4 regions of the Duganella violaceipulchra genome follow, and region 2 is predicted to be linked to each of the others. Evidence: predicted binding sites of a transcription regulator. Region 2 holds the regulator's gene; each other region holds the start of a gene.
What was found. The regulator sigma-54, encoded in region 2, starts transcription at its own class of promoters, with help from an activator protein. The targets are predictions, from matches to a motif close to TGGCANGNAANCTGCTTT.
Positions count from the first base shown of each region.

Region 1: KVP70_RS32200 (beta-propeller fold lactonase family protein) is a predicted target of sigma-54. The motif match lies at 2,250-2,267, and genes of this name have one in related genera.
Region 3: KVP70_RS16795 (urease accessory protein UreD) is a predicted target of sigma-54. The motif match lies at 2,195-2,212, and genes of this name have one in related genera.
Region 4: KVP70_RS25165 (TorF family putative porin) is a predicted target of sigma-54. The motif match lies at 2,035-2,052, and genes of this name have one in related genera.

Region 1 covers NZ_JAHTGR010000038.1:9,391-12,973, forward strand. Annotated here, with positions in the region: gene adh (aldehyde dehydrogenase) at 1-1,073, opposite strand, end outside; gene KVP70_RS32200 (beta-propeller fold lactonase family protein) at 1,277-2,218, opposite strand; gene KVP70_RS32205 (TonB-dependent receptor family protein) at 2,336-3,583, shown strand, end outside.
Region 2 covers NZ_JAHTGR010000005.1:265,778-269,360, reverse strand. Annotated here, with positions in the region: gene lptB (LPS export ABC transporter ATP-binding protein) at 1-670, shown strand, start outside; gene KVP70_RS12025 (RNA polymerase factor sigma-54) at 676-2,154, shown strand; gene hpf (ribosome hibernation-promoting factor, HPF/YfiA family) at 2,232-2,591, shown strand; gene KVP70_RS12015 (enoyl-CoA hydratase/isomerase family protein) at 2,685-3,583, shown strand, end outside.
Region 3 covers NZ_JAHTGR010000008.1:207,770-211,352, forward strand. Annotated here, with positions in the region: gene ureC (urease subunit alpha) at 1-665, opposite strand, end outside; gene KVP70_RS16785 (urease subunit beta) at 667-993, opposite strand; gene KVP70_RS16790 (urease subunit gamma) at 1,005-1,307, opposite strand; gene KVP70_RS16795 (urease accessory protein UreD) at 1,328-2,185, opposite strand; gene KVP70_RS16800 (hypothetical protein) at 2,323-2,553, shown strand; gene KVP70_RS16805 (NAD-dependent epimerase/dehydratase family protein) at 2,656-3,552, shown strand; gene KVP70_RS16810 (DUF945 family protein) at 3,556-3,583, opposite strand, start outside.
Region 4 covers NZ_JAHTGR010000015.1:143,912-147,494, forward strand. Annotated here, with positions in the region: gene KVP70_RS25155 (ammonium transporter) at 1-816, opposite strand, end outside; gene KVP70_RS25160 (P-II family nitrogen regulator) at 828-1,166, opposite strand; gene KVP70_RS25165 (TorF family putative porin) at 1,178-1,945, opposite strand; gene KVP70_RS25170 (accessory factor UbiK family protein) at 2,224-2,463, shown strand; gene KVP70_RS25175 (YifB family Mg chelatase-like AAA ATPase) at 2,562-3,583, shown strand, end outside.

The sequences.
Region 1 (3,583 bases), on a different contig from region 2:
ATATCGATATAGGACAGGATTTTTTCCAGCTGCTCGTGCGAGGACTGCGCGCCCAGCATGGTGCTGGCGTCCAGCGGATTGCCCTGCTTGATCGCCGCCACGCGGGCCAGCGCGCGTTCGATGAATTTTTCGTAGATCGATTCCTGGATCAGTACGCGCGACGGGCAGGTGCATACCTCGCCCTGGTTCAGCGCGAACATTGCGAAACCTTCCAGGCATTTGTCGAAGAAGGCGTCGTCGGCATCCATCACGTCTTCGAAGAAGATGTTCGGCGATTTGCCGCCCAGTTCCAGCGTCGCAGGAATCAGGTTCTGCGCCGCGTACTGCATGATCAGACGGCCGGTGCCCGTTTCGCCGGTGAAGGCGATCTTGGCGATGCGCTTGTTCGATGCCAGCGGCTTGCCCGCTTCCAGGCCAAAGCCGTTGACCACATTCAGCACGCCGGGTGGCAGCAGGTCGCCGATCACTTCCAGCAGCACCATGATGGAGGCAGGCGTCTGCTCTGCGGGCTTGAGCACCACGCAGTTGCCGGCGGCCAGCGCCGGCGCCAGCTTCCACACCGCCATCAGGATAGGGAAGTTCCATGGGATGATCTGGCCGACCACGCCCAGCGGCTCATGGAAGTGATAGGCGTAGGTTTCGGAGTCGATCTGCGCGACCGAGCCTTCCTGCGCGCGGATGCAACCGGCGAAATAGCGGAAGTGGTCGATCGCCAGCGGGATGTCGGCGGCGGTGGTTTCGCGGATAGGCTTGCCGTTGTCGATGGTTTCGGCGGTGGCGATCAGCGCCAGGTTGGCCTCCATCCGGTCGGCGATCTTGTTCAGGATGTTGGCCCGCTCGGTTTGCGAGGTCTTGCCCCATGCATCCTTGGCTGCGTGGGCGGCGTCCAGCGCCAGCTCGACGTCCTCCGCGGTGGAGCGGGCCACTTCGCAGAATACCTGGCCGGTGATCGGCGTGATGTTGCCGAAGTATTCGCCCTTGACCGGGGCGACGAATTTGCCGCCGATGTAGTTGTCGTAGCGTTGCTTGAATGGATTGGCAACGCCCAATTTGCTGATGTCTGCGAGATTCATGTCGTCCTCTTTCTGCTGTGATTTTATGAGGCCGCGTAACGCGGCGGTGGGTAGTGCGCCCTCTCCTTTTCGCAAGCACCGTGCCAGCTGCGTTTTTGCCGGTGCGTCGCATGGAATACAGGGGCGGACGGCACGGGGAAGCGGTGCCTGGACAGTGACACCTGTTCAGGTTTGGAACAGGTGTTTGACTATGGAGCAGCTCTTCAGCGGATCACCACGCCCCATGGCAATTCACCGACCGCGACATCGGCCCGCTTCGCCGCAGCAGCGGTATCGATCACGGACACGCTATTCGAACGGCCGTTTGCCACGTAAAGCTTGGCGCCATCCGGCGTCAAGGCCATGTTCCAGGGGCGCTTGCCAACTGCAATGGTGGCGCTGACGGCGTTGGTGGCGGTATCGATCACCATCACATTGGCGTCAACGCCGTTCGACACATAAACCTGCCGGCCACTGGGATGCACTGCGATGCCGTTGGCGTTCTTCCCGGCCGGTATGCGCGCCGTCGTCGCCAGCGTCGCCATGTCGACCACGTACACCGCGCCTGCCAATTCGCAAGCGACGTAGGCGCGGGCGCCATCGGGACTGAATCCCATGCCGCGCGGTCGCAGTCCCACGGCCACCGCGCCGACCTGGCGCCGCGCGGCGACGTCGATCACGTCGACCTGCTCGGCCTCCTCCGCGCTGACCAGCAGCCAGCGGCCGTCCGGGCTAAAGACCGCGTGCTCGGGGTTCTTGCCTTTCACGGCGATATCCGCCAGCACCTGCCCGGAGCCGGCGTCGATCAAGGTCACGCTGTTGCTCTCCTCGACCGCCACCGCCACATACCGGCCGTCCGCCGATACGTTCACGCCTTCGGGCGACTTGCCCAACGCGATGCGGCGCACCGTGGCGCCGCTGGCGGTATCGATGACCAGCAGTGCGTTGCTGGCGGCGTCGGTCACGAACAACCGCACACCGCCTGGATCGGCAGCGATGCCCCGCGGCCGTTTGCCGGCGGCGATTTCGCGCACAACGGCGTCGCTGGACGTGTCGATCACGCTGATGCTGCCCGACTTCTCGTTTGGCACATAGGCAAAGGGAGCGGCCATCGCCGGGCCGCACAGCAAAAAGACCAGGGAAGACAGGATGCGAGAGCTGTTCATGGATATCGCCTTTCAGGAAAATGCCATCACCGTTGCAATCGGCGTGCCACCGCAAGATCGGGATGGCAGGTATATTGCTTACTGGTCCGGTACAACCCAGACCAAAACGGAGACAATATGAAGCAAGCCTTTTTCCCATTGAACGCGGTGGCGGCGCTGTTTGCCCTGAGCGGCGGCGCCATGGCGGCCGACGATGCCGCACCGCCGGCGGACGTGGTGGTGGTCAGCGCCACCCGCGTCGGACACACTGTGTTCGACATGCCGGCCGCCATCGACGTCATCGATGCGGAACGCATCCGCGACAGCCAGGCGCGCGTCAACGCCAGCGAGGCGCTGGCCGCCGTTCCTGGTCTGGTGGCGCAAAACCGCCAGAACTACGCACAGGACCTGCAGATCTCCTCACGCGGATTCGGCGCCCGTTCGGCCTTCGGCGTGCGCGGTGTGCACTTGGTTGCAGACGGTATCCCGGCGAGCATGCCGGACGGCCAAGGCCAGGCCGCCACCTTCAACCTCGACATGGCCGAACGCATCGAAGTGCTGCGCGGTCCCTTTTCCGCCCTCTACGGCAATCACTCCGGCGGCGTGATCCAGATGTTCACGCGCGACGGCGAAGGCCCGCCATCGGTGGAGACCACGCTGACCGCCGGCAGCTACGGCAGCCGCAAGGTCGACCTGAATGTGCAGGGCAAGCAGGCAGGCATCGGCTATGTGCTGGATGCTTCGCGTTTCGAAACCGATGGCTACCGTGCCCACAGCGCCGCCACCCGCGACCAGGCTTTCGTCAAGCTGACGCTGGCGCCGATGGCCGGCGCCAACCTGACCATCGTCGCCAACGCGCTGCGCCAGGACGACACCCAGGATGCGCTGGGCGCTGCCTGGGCCACCTACCAGCGCGACCCGCGCGCCGGCGAGATCGACGCCACCGATACCCAAAACCCGAAACGCACACTGGCCGACCGCTACAACACCCGCAAGAGCATCGACCACCAGCAGATCGGCGCCAGCTGGGAGCAGCGCTTCGGCGAGGACCGCTTGCGCGTGACCGCTTACGGAGGCAATCGCGGCGTAATCCAGTACCAGGCGTTTTCCAAGGCCTTCCAGGCGCCGGCCACGCACTCCGGTGGCGTGGTCGATTTCGACCGTGACTTTCACGGCACGGACCTGAACTGGCTGCACGTGGGCGAACTCGCTGGAGGCAAGCTCAGTACCACCGTCGGCCTGGAGTACGGCCGCTCCAGCGACGCTCGCCGGGGCTACGAAAACTTCATCGGCACGCAATTCGGCGTGAAGGGCGCATTGCGCCGCGACGAGGACGACAAGGTCACCAGCCTCGATCCGTATGTGCAGACGGAGTGGCAGTCAGGC
Region 2 (3,583 bases):
CCTGCAAGTCGAATGCGGCGAAGTGGTGGGCCTGCTCGGCCCCAACGGCGCCGGCAAGACCACCTCGTTCTACATGATCGTCGGCCTGGTGCCGTCGGACGCCGGCAGCATCGATATCAGCGGCACCGATATCTCCTCGCTGCCTATCCACCGCCGCGCCTCGCTCGGCTTGTCCTACCTGCCGCAGGAAGCGTCGGTGTTCCGCAAGCTGACGGTGGAAGAAAATATCCGCGCCGTCCTCGAAATCCAGAAGGTGGACGGCAAGCCTTTATCCAAGGCTGCCATTGATGAACGGCTCAATACCCTGCTGGCCGATTTGCAAATCGAAAAGCTGCGCGAAAACCAGGCGCTGTCGCTCTCGGGCGGCGAGCGCCGCCGCGTGGAGATCGCGCGCGCACTGGCGACCAACCCGCGCTTCGTGCTGCTCGACGAACCATTCGCCGGGGTCGACCCGATCGCCGTGATTGAGATCCAGCGCATCGTGCGCTTTCTCAAGGAACGCGGCATCGGCGTCCTCATTACCGATCACAATGTGCGCGAAACGCTGGGCATCTGCGACCGCGCATATATCATCAACCAGGGCACGGTATTGGCTTCAGGCCGGCCAGACGACATCATCGCCAACGAATCGGTGCGTCGCGTGTATCTGGGTGAACACTTCCGTATGTAAAACCCATGAAACAGTCTTTGCAACTGCGCACGTCGCAGCACCTCGCGCTGACACCTCAGTTGCAGCAGTCGATCCGGCTGCTGCAACTGTCGACGCTGGAGCTGCACCAGGAACTGGAACAGCTGCTGACCGATAATCCGCTGCTGGAGCGCCTCGACGACCCGCTGGACCGCTCGCTGCGGCTGCTGTCGGACGGCGCCATCAGCCAGCAAGCCCCGGTCGGCGACGCGCCGCCCGAAGGCCCGCCCAACGCCCAGGAGGCGCCGGCCGCCGACGCCGACAACTACGACGGCCCGGCCGCCGACACCGAAAGCACCAGCAGCGACGCCGACGTCGACTGGAGCGACGCCGGCCGCAGCAAGGCGCCCGACGACGAGGACTCGCGTCCGCAACTGGAGGCCAGCCACTGCACCCTGCGCGAACATCTGATGGAGCAGATGCGGGTGACGGTGCTGGAGATGCGCGACCGCGCGCTGGTCGAGCTGATCATCGACGCGCTGGACGAAAACGGCTACCTCGAGGAATCGCTGGAAGAGATCCTGGCCCGCCTGCCGGAAGAGCTGGAACTGGAGCTCGACGAATTGCAGACCGCCCTGTCGATGCTGCAAAGCTTCGACCCGATGGGCGTGGGCGCGCGCAACGCGTCCGAATGCCTGGCGTTGCAGATCAAGCGCCTGCCGGCCATCCCGATGGTCACGCGGCGCATGGCGCTGACGATTGTTGAAAATCATTTGACCTGGTTTGCCCAGCGCGATTTCAACAAACTGAAGAAGGCGCTGCTGTGCGACGACGAAGATTTGCGCGAAGCACAAACCGTCATCCGCCAGTGCAATCCGCATCCGGGGTCGGCGTTCGCGTCGGACGTGTCGGACTACGTGGTGCCGGACGTGATCGTCAAAAAAGCGCGCAACGGCTGGCAAGTGAGCCTGAACAACGACGTCATGCCGCGCCTGCGCGTGAACGCCATGTACGCCAACCTGCTCAAGCAGGGAAAAGGCGAGGGCGCGATGGGCGCGCAGCTGCAGGAAGCGAAGTGGCTGATCAAGAATATGCGCCAGCGTTTCGACACGATTTTGCGCGTCGCACAAGCGATAGTAGAACGACAAAAGAACTTTTTCTCCCATGGCGCCGTTGCCATGCGCCCCCTTGTGCTTCGCGAAATTGCTGATACACTGGGTCTACACGAGAGCACTATTTCTCGTGTAACAACTCAAAAATATATGCTGACCCCGCATGGCATGTTTGAGTTGAAATATTTCTTTGGTAGCCATGTCGCCACCGAAGCGGGGGGGGAAGCAAGTTCGACGGCGATACGCGCACTCATCGTGCAATTGACAGGAGCAGAAGACCCTAAAAATCCTTTATCCGACAGTAAGATTGCGGACATGCTGGGAGAACAAGGCATGGTGATTGCGCGACGCACTGTTGCCAAATATCGCGAAGCGTTGAAGATCCCGCCAGTCAGTCTCCGTAAATCTTTGTAGTTATTTGGTTCCTGCGCGCCCGGCGGTAATGGGCTCCGCACTAACCGTAAGAAGCGACATTATCTTTAGGAGTGTGTATGAATCTCACCATCAGTGGACATCATCTCGAAGTGACCTCGGCCATCCGTGAATACGTGCAGAACAAGCTGGAACGCGTCACCCGCCACTTTGATCAAGTGATTGATATTGCTGTCATCCTGACTGTAGATAACCTCAAAGAGAAAGAGAAACGCCAGAAGGCTGAAATCAACCTGCGCATGTCGGGCAAGACCGTCTACGTGGAAAGCCTGTCGCAGGACCTGTACGCCGCCATCGATACCTTGATCGACAAGCTGGATCGGCAGGTCATGAAGTACAAAGCCAAGGTCCAAGAGCACGGCCACGATGCGATCAAGCATCTCCCGGATAGCTACGAACCCGCTGCCGCCGCCCTATAACAACGGCCCCGGCACCATCCAACTAAGGGCGCAGAGGCGCCCTTTTTTGCGCCCGCAGTAAAATAGGGTTTTCACCACGACCCTAGAGACTCCATGAGCGTATACGTCCACACCAGCGTCAGCAACGGAACCGGCTTCATCACCCTGGACCGCCCCAAGGCCTTGAACTCTTTATCGCTGGCGATGGTGCGCGATATCACGCAGGCGCTGCTGGCCTGGCGCGACGACAGCGGCGTGGCCGCCGTCGTCATCCGCAGCAGCAGCGAAAAGGCCTTCTGCGCCGGCGGCGACATCCGCTTCTTCTACGACGCCGGCCGCGCCACGCCGCAGGGCGGCAGCGCGCTGGTGGAGGATTTCTTCACCGAGGAATACGCGCTCAATCACCTGATCCATTTTTATCCCAAGCCCTACGTCGCGCTGATGGACGGCGTGGTCATGGGCGGCGGCATGGGCGTGGCGCAGGGCGGTCCGGACTGCCGCGTGCGCATCGTCACCGAGCGCACCAGGATGGCCATGCCGGAAGTGAACATCGGCCTGTTCCCGGACGTGGGCGGCAGCTATTTCCTGGCGCGCGCGCCGGGCCAGCTGGGCTGCTACCTGGGCGTCACCGGCGTCACCATCGGCGCGGCCGATGCGCTGCACGCGGGGCTGGCCGATCACTTTGTGCCGGGCAGCGAGATGGCGGCGCTGGCGGCGCTGCTTGAGTCGACTCCGGGGGCTGGCGTGGCCGCGGCCATCGCGGCCTTCGCGGCGCCATTCAAGGCCGCTGCCGGCGACAGCAAGCTGGCGGCCGAGCGCGCCGCCATCGACCGCCACTTCGGCGCCGGCTCGGTGTCCGCCATCGTCGCCTCGCTGAAAACCGACGACAGCGCCTTCGCGCAAAAGACGCTGCAAGTGATGGCCACCCGTTCGCCGCTGATGATGTGCGTGACGCACGAGCTGGTCCGGCGCGGCGCCGCGTTGGACGTGGCCGATTGCCTGCGCATGGAGCG
Region 3 (3,583 bases), on a different contig from region 2:
CAGTCCTCGTGCAGCTTCAGGCCGATGGCGCCGGCGCGCACCTGCTCCTCCAGCGGCTCCGGCAGCGACACATTGCCCTTGCCCAGAAAGCCCAGGTTCATCGGGAAGGCGTCGGCCGCGCCCAGCATCGCGTGCAGGTGCCACGGCCCCGGCGTGCAGGTGGTGGCCGAGGTGCCGGCCGAGGGCCCGGTGCCGCCGCCTATCATGGTGGTCACGCCGCTCATCAGCGCCTCTTCGATCTGCTGCGGGCAGATGAAGTGGATGTGCGTGTCGACCCCACCGGCGGTGACGATCATGCCTTCGCCGGCGATGATCTCGGTGGCGCCGCCGATGGCCATCGTCACATTCGGCTGGATGTCCGGATTACCGGCCTTGCCGATGGCGGCGATCATGCCGCTTTTCAGGCCGATGTCGGCCTTGACGATGCCCCAGTGGTCGACGATCACCGCGTTGGTGATCACCGTGTCCATCACCTCGGCGGCCACGCGCTGCGACTGGCCCATGCCGTCGCGGATCACTTTGCCGCCGCCAAATTTGACTTCTTCGCCGTAGGTGGCGTAATCGTGTTCGATTTCGATAAACAGTTCGGTGTCAGCCAGGCGGATGCGGTCCCCCTTGGTGGGGCCGAACATTTCCGAGTAGGCGCGGCGCGAGATTGTAGCCATGTCAGCCCTTCGGTGGATTGGGATCGAGCTTGCCCATGACTTTGCCATTGAAGCCGTAGACCTTTTGATCGCCGCCCAGCTTCACCAGTTCCACCGTGCGCTGCTGGCCCGGTTCGAAGCGCACGGCGGTGCCGGCGGCGATATTCAGGCGCATGCCGTAGGCCTGCCAGCGCTCGAACTTGAGCACCGTGTTGACTTCAAAAAAATGGAAATGTGAGCCAACCTGCACCGGCCGGTCGCCCTGGTTGGTCACCACCACGGTCGCGGTGGCGCGGCCTTCATTGAGGCCGATCTCGCCCTCTTCGAGTATGTATTCGCCTGGGATCATGATGACCTCCTTTAGGGGATGGGGTTGTGGACGGTCACCAGCTTGCTCCCGTCTGGGAACGTGGCTTCGACCTGGATGTCGGGGATCATTTCGGGTATGCCTTCCATCACGTCCGCGCGGGTCAGAATGCGGGTACCATCGGACATCAGCTGCGCCACGGTCTTGCCGTCGCGCGCACCTTCCATGATGGCGCAGGTGATCAGCGCCACCGCTTCCGGATAGTTCAGCTTCAGGCCGCGCGCGAGGCGGCGTTCCGCCACGATGCCGGCGGTGAAAATCAGCAGCTTGTCTTTTTCTCTTGGTGTCAGGTCCATGGTGTTTCTCAGGTTTACCTTCAGGTTTGCCAGATGCGCGGCGTAACGGCCGCGCGGTCCAGCAGGTACGGGCGCAAGCGGCGCCAGACGGTGAGCATCAGGCGGCGCGCGGTTTCGCTGTCGTCGCCCAGGTGGCGCGCGACCAGCACGCCCTTGGTTTGGGTGACGCCGAATACGTGCTCGCCATCGCCAGAAATGTCAGCGCGGATCTCGGACAGCACGGCGGCGTTGAGCGGCTTGCCGGCGGCGATCAGCGTGGCGCAGACGGTCTTGCCGTTCAGCGCCAGCGGACTGTCGAGCCGACCGCCCAGCATCGCGCCCTGCTCCCACCAGATCAGCCGACCGTCGCGGCGGATGCTGCTGCGCTGGGTGACGGTGCCGGTGTTGAAGGTTTCGCCGGAGCCGCGCCGGCCCATGCACAGGATCTCGCAGCCGATGTAGGTGGCGCCGGCGGCCAGGTCGACGTGCTGCTCCAGCACCACGTTAGCGGTATCAAAAAAGATGGTTTCTTGTGGCAGCCATTCGAGTGCGGCGCCCGCGCCCACGCTCAGGCGCACGCTCTGGCGCGACACCTTGCCATTGGCCTTGTACCACTTGGCGGCGCCTGGCGTGGTGAGGAAGGCATGCGCCTGCGCGCCGACGCCCACTTCGATCGATAACTGGTCACCTCCCACCACGCCGCCCGGTGGATGGACCACGATGGCGTGGCACACCCTGGCGTCTTCCGGGTACAGCGCCTTCTGCACGCGCAGCGGGCCGTAGTGGCGATTGTCGAACAGCCGCGTGGTGCCGCCGTCGTCGGCAAAGCCGAGGGCGAGGCTGGCCCGCCATGCACTGTGGCTAGCGGCGAGTTCTCTGGATGCGGTGGTATCGGGCATGCCTGACGTAATGCAAGCGTCATGCCAGCTGAATCACGCGCTATATCCGCCGTAAGGACATTTTTCGCACCAAAGCGCGTCTTCTGCACCGCGATGGTGCAACCGGCTCCAGTAGCGAGCGTGGCAACCAGACCGGTTTGCTGCTGCGCGACAAGCAAGGCTACATCCCGGTCGGTGCGTCCACCGTTAGCATCACGCTGAGCATGGCCCGCGAAGCCGGCTCCTACAACGACGGCTACGCCGACAACCTGTCCTTCGCCGTGGCCGCCGCGCCAGTGCCGGATGCGGACACCTACGCCATGCTGCTGGATGGACTGGCCCTGCTGGGCGTGGTCGCCAAGCGCAAGCAGCGCAAGGTTCAAGCTTAATATTTGACCAAGAATCAAGAGTGCTTTGCGTCGCGCGGGCTGTTTGCGCGCGGCGTTCATCCTCATACTGTGTGCTTCTCGAACTAATTGAGTGAGCAAAGTATGAAAGTATTCGTCACCGGCGCAGCAGGCTTCATCGGCGGTTCGATCGCGGCGGGCCTGGTCCGCGCAGGCCATCAGGTAACAGGTCTGGTGCGCAAGCCGGAACAGCTGGAGGAGCTGGCCAAAATCGGCGTGACCGGCGTGGTCGGCACCTTGAACGACCGCGATCTGCTGATCGCCCAGGCGCAGGCGGCCGACGCCGTCATCAACGCCGCCAGCAGCGACAACCGCGCCGCCGTCGTCGCCTTTATCGACGCGCTGGCCGGCTCCGGCAAGGTATTCCTGCACACCAGCGGTTCCAGCATCGTCGGCGACGCCTCCGGCGGCGAAGGCACGGAACGCATCTACTTCGAAGACCAACTCCCCGCCCCCACCGCCGACAAGGCCGCCCGCGTCGCCATCGACGACCTGGTGCTGGCCGCCGCCGGCAAGGGCGTGCGCTCGGCGGTGCTGTGCAATACGCTGATCTACGGTCACGGCGCGCTGCCGCGCGACAGCGTGCAGCTGCCACGCCTGCTCAAGCAGGCCCGCAAGAGCGGCATCGTGCGCCATGTGGGACGCGGTCTGAATATCTGGTCCAACGTCCACATCGACGACGTGGTCGACCTGTATCTGCTGGCGTTAGAGAAGACCGAAGCGGGCGCGTTCTACTTCGTCGAAAGCGGCGAGGCTTCGTTCCGCGACATGAGCACTGCAATCGCCCGCGCGCTGCACCTGGGCGCGCCGCAGGACTGGCAGCTGGAGCTGGCCAAGGAAGAATGGGGCTACGAAATGGCCTCGTATGGCCTGGGCTCCAACAGCCGCGTGCGCGGCCAACGGGCGCGCACGCAACTGGGCTGGCAGCCGCATCGCCCGCCAGTGCTGGACTGGATCGCGGGCGACATGCTGCGCGCTTAAGCCTTACTGCTGGACAGGGGCCGCTGCCGGA
Region 4 (3,583 bases), on a different contig from region 2:
GGTGCCGCCGGCGAAGTCCAGCGCGCCTTTTTGCCACAGGAAGCCGGCTTTGGCGGTTTCGGTCGCCAGCGTCGCGGCATCCTTGATCGCGTCAGGACCGGTCCAGAACCAGACCATGTGGGCCACTGGCAGGTAAGCGAAGGTGAACCACAGCACGACGAAGGCCAGCACCGCGGTGAACTTGGCGCGTTCGGCGAAGGAACCGACGATCAGGCCGCAGGTGATGGCGGCGAAGGTCGCCTGGAACACCACGTACACGAACTCCGGAATGACCACGCCTTTGCTGAAGGTGGCGGCGGTGGCGAAGGTGGCCTTGGCCGGATCCCAGATACCGTTCAGGAACAGGCGGTCGAACTTGCCGACGAAGGCGTTGCCTTCGGTGAAGGCCAGCGAGTAGCCGTACACGCACCACAGCACGATGATCAGCGCGAAGATGGTGAACACTTGCAGCAGGATGGACAGCATGTTCTTGGAACGGACCAGGCCGCCGTAGAACAGCGCCAGGCCGGGAATCGACATCATGATGACCAGGATGGTCGACACCATCATCCAGGCGGTGTCGCCCTTGTTCGGCACGGGGGCTGCGGCCGGGGCGGCCGGGGCAGCTTCGGCCGGCGCGGCGGCGGCTGGCGCAGCGACTGGCGCGGCGGCTGGCGCGGCGGCGACCGGGGCCGCTTCAGGCGCCGACGCGGCCGGTGCGGCGGCGGAGGCGACCGGGGCCGAAGCGGCCGGTTTGGCATCCTCGGCATGCACCGGCGCGGACAGCGCGAACAGCATGGATACCCCAGCGAGCAACGTTGTTATAGTTTTTTTCATCAAGCTTCCCCTTAAAGAGCTTCGTTGCCGGTTTCGCCGGTACGAATGCGTATGACTTGTTCCAGGTTGTACACGAAGATTTTGCCGTCGCCGATTTTGCCGGTGCGGGCAGCGCCTTCGATCGCTTCGATCGCCTGCTCGACGATGGAATCGTCCACCGCCGCTTCGATCTTGGTCTTGGGCAGGAAGTCCACCACGTATTCCGCACCGCGGTACAGCTCGGTGTGGCCTTTCTGGCGACCGAAGCCTTTGACCTCGGTCACGGTGATGCCTTGCACGTTGATCGCCGACAGGGCCTCGCGGACCTCGTCGAGCTTGAACGGCTTGATAATGGCGGTAATCATTTTCATGCTGGCCTCGCTTAGAAGGTTTTGGAAATGGTCAGGACAGCCCCGGTTTTGGCCAGGTTCTTCCCGTCCGGTCCGACGTAGGCTTTCGTGTCGGCATAGACCGCCGCCAATGCCACCGTCACTACGCCGAAATCTTTGGTCACGCCCAGCTTGTAGTCGGTGTAGCTGGAGGCGCCGTTGTGCTTGACGTTCTGGTGGCCGGCGTGCACGTTCAGCACATAGCCGTCGACCAGGTCGAAGTTGCCGGACGCATCGACGTAGCCGCTGTTCTTGCTGTCGGCAAAGCCGAACAGGTTGGTGGTCGATTGCGAGTATTTCAGCGTGACCGGGCCATAGCCGATCTGGCCGTACAATTCGAAGGTGTTGGCGCTAGGGTGCAGGCCGTTCGATGGATAGAAGTAGTACAGGCCGCCGACGTCATAGGTCACATCCTTGACGATCTCGCCGCGTTTGCCCGCGTACAGATCCCATTCGACATCGCCGTCGCCGCCCGGGGTGTCCTTGATCCACTTGATGGTGGACAGCCAGGTGCCTGCGTAGAGGCCGGTCGGGTTGTTGGTGTAGTCTGCGCCGCCCTGCAGTGCAGGTTTCAGACGGGTTTGCGATACGCCGCGGTAACGGTAGTCGCTGACAACGGCAGCGTTGAAGCTGACTTCATTGTCCGGTTTCGCTTCGGCCGCGGGTGCCGCGTCTTCGGCGCGCGCCATGCCGGCGCTCATGGAGGCGAATGCTAAAGTCAACGCTGCGATCAGTGTGAAGTTCTTGCTCAAGCTTTTCATAGTTGTTTTCCTTGTGTAGTTGAACTTATTTAGCAGTTGCGGTTTAAAATCCTATATGTAGCGAAGCGGGGTATGCGTTCATAGCTTCTGTAGCAGAATGTGTGCCAGCTAATGTTGTCGAGCTGATAGCTGCTGTATCAACCAGGGCAACGGGACCGCATTGGAAAAAATGTGAGAATGGGATGGGTGTGGCGGTGATTTTGCCGAATTTCGCACCACATTAAGGCTGGAGTGCACTGCAATGGTGCAGTGCATTGCTGGCGAGATCAAGGAATATTATGGATATGAACACTTTTTTTAACGACCTGCAGGGAAAGATCAATCAGGCCATCGAAAACTCACCAGCAAAGGACATCGAGAAGAACGTGAAGGCTATGATGACCCAGGGTTTTGCCAAGCTGGACTTGGTGACGCGCGAGGAATTTGACGTCCAGGCACAAGTTCTGGCCAAGACCCGCGCCAAGCTGGAAGCGCTGGAAGCGCGCCTGGCGGAGCTGGAAGCCAAAGCCGGCCAATAAAGCAGGTCCGCGCCGCGCCCGTTTGGGCTAGCGCAAAGCACCACAGCGGGCCTGGGCTACGCTGGCGACTGGTATCCCCACTGGTCGTCCGCTAACCCATGAGCCTAGCCGTACTCAAAAGCCGCGCCCTGGCGGGCATGGAGGCGCAGGAGGTCAGCGTCGAAGTGCATCTGGCCAATGGCTTGCCGGCCTTCACCATCGTCGGCCTCGCCGACACCGAGGTCAAGGAAGCCAAGGACCGCGTCCGCGCCGCCATCCAGAACGGCGGCTTCGAATTCCCCGCGCAACGCATCACCGTCAACCTGGCGCCGGCCGATCTGCCCAAGGAGTCCGGTCGCTTCGATTTGCCGATCGCGCTGGGCATCCTGGCCGCGTCCAAACAAATCCCCTCCACCCGCCTGCATCAATACGAGTTCGCCGGCGAGCTGTCGCTGTCCGGCGAGTTGCGGCCGATCCGCGGCGCGCTGGCCATGTCGCTGGCCACGCGGCGCGACGGCGGCACGCTGGCCTTCATCCTGCCGCTGGCCAATGCCGACGAGGCGGCGCTGGTCGGCAACGCCGCCATCTACCCGGCGCAATCGTTGCTGCAAGTGTGCAGCCATTTCGCGGCCAGGTCGGTCGAGTCCATGCTGTCGCGCCACGACTCGGCGCCGCTGGTGGAACAGCTGGCGTACCCCGACTTTGCCGACGTCAAGGGACAGCTATTCGCCAAGCGGGCGCTGGAGGTGGCGGCGGCGGGCAATCATTCGGTGTTGCTGGTCGGCCCGCCGGGCGCCGGCAAGACCATGCTGGCGGCGCGCTTCCCCGGCCTGCTGCCGGCAATGACGGACGAGGAAGCATTGGAGGCGGCCGCCGTGCAATCGCTGACGGGCGCCTTCCGCATCGAGCAATGGAAGCGCCGACCGTTCCGCTCGCCACACCATACCTCGTCCGGCGTGGCGCTGGTCGGCGGCGGCAGCGTGCCGAGGCCGGGCGAGATATCGCTGGCGCACCGGGGCGTGCTGTTCCTCGATGAATTGCCCGAGTTCGCGCGCAGCGTACTGGATGTGCTGCGCGAGCCGCTGGAGTCGGGCCGCATCACCATTTCACGGGCCGCCCGGCAGGCCGACTTCCCCGCGCA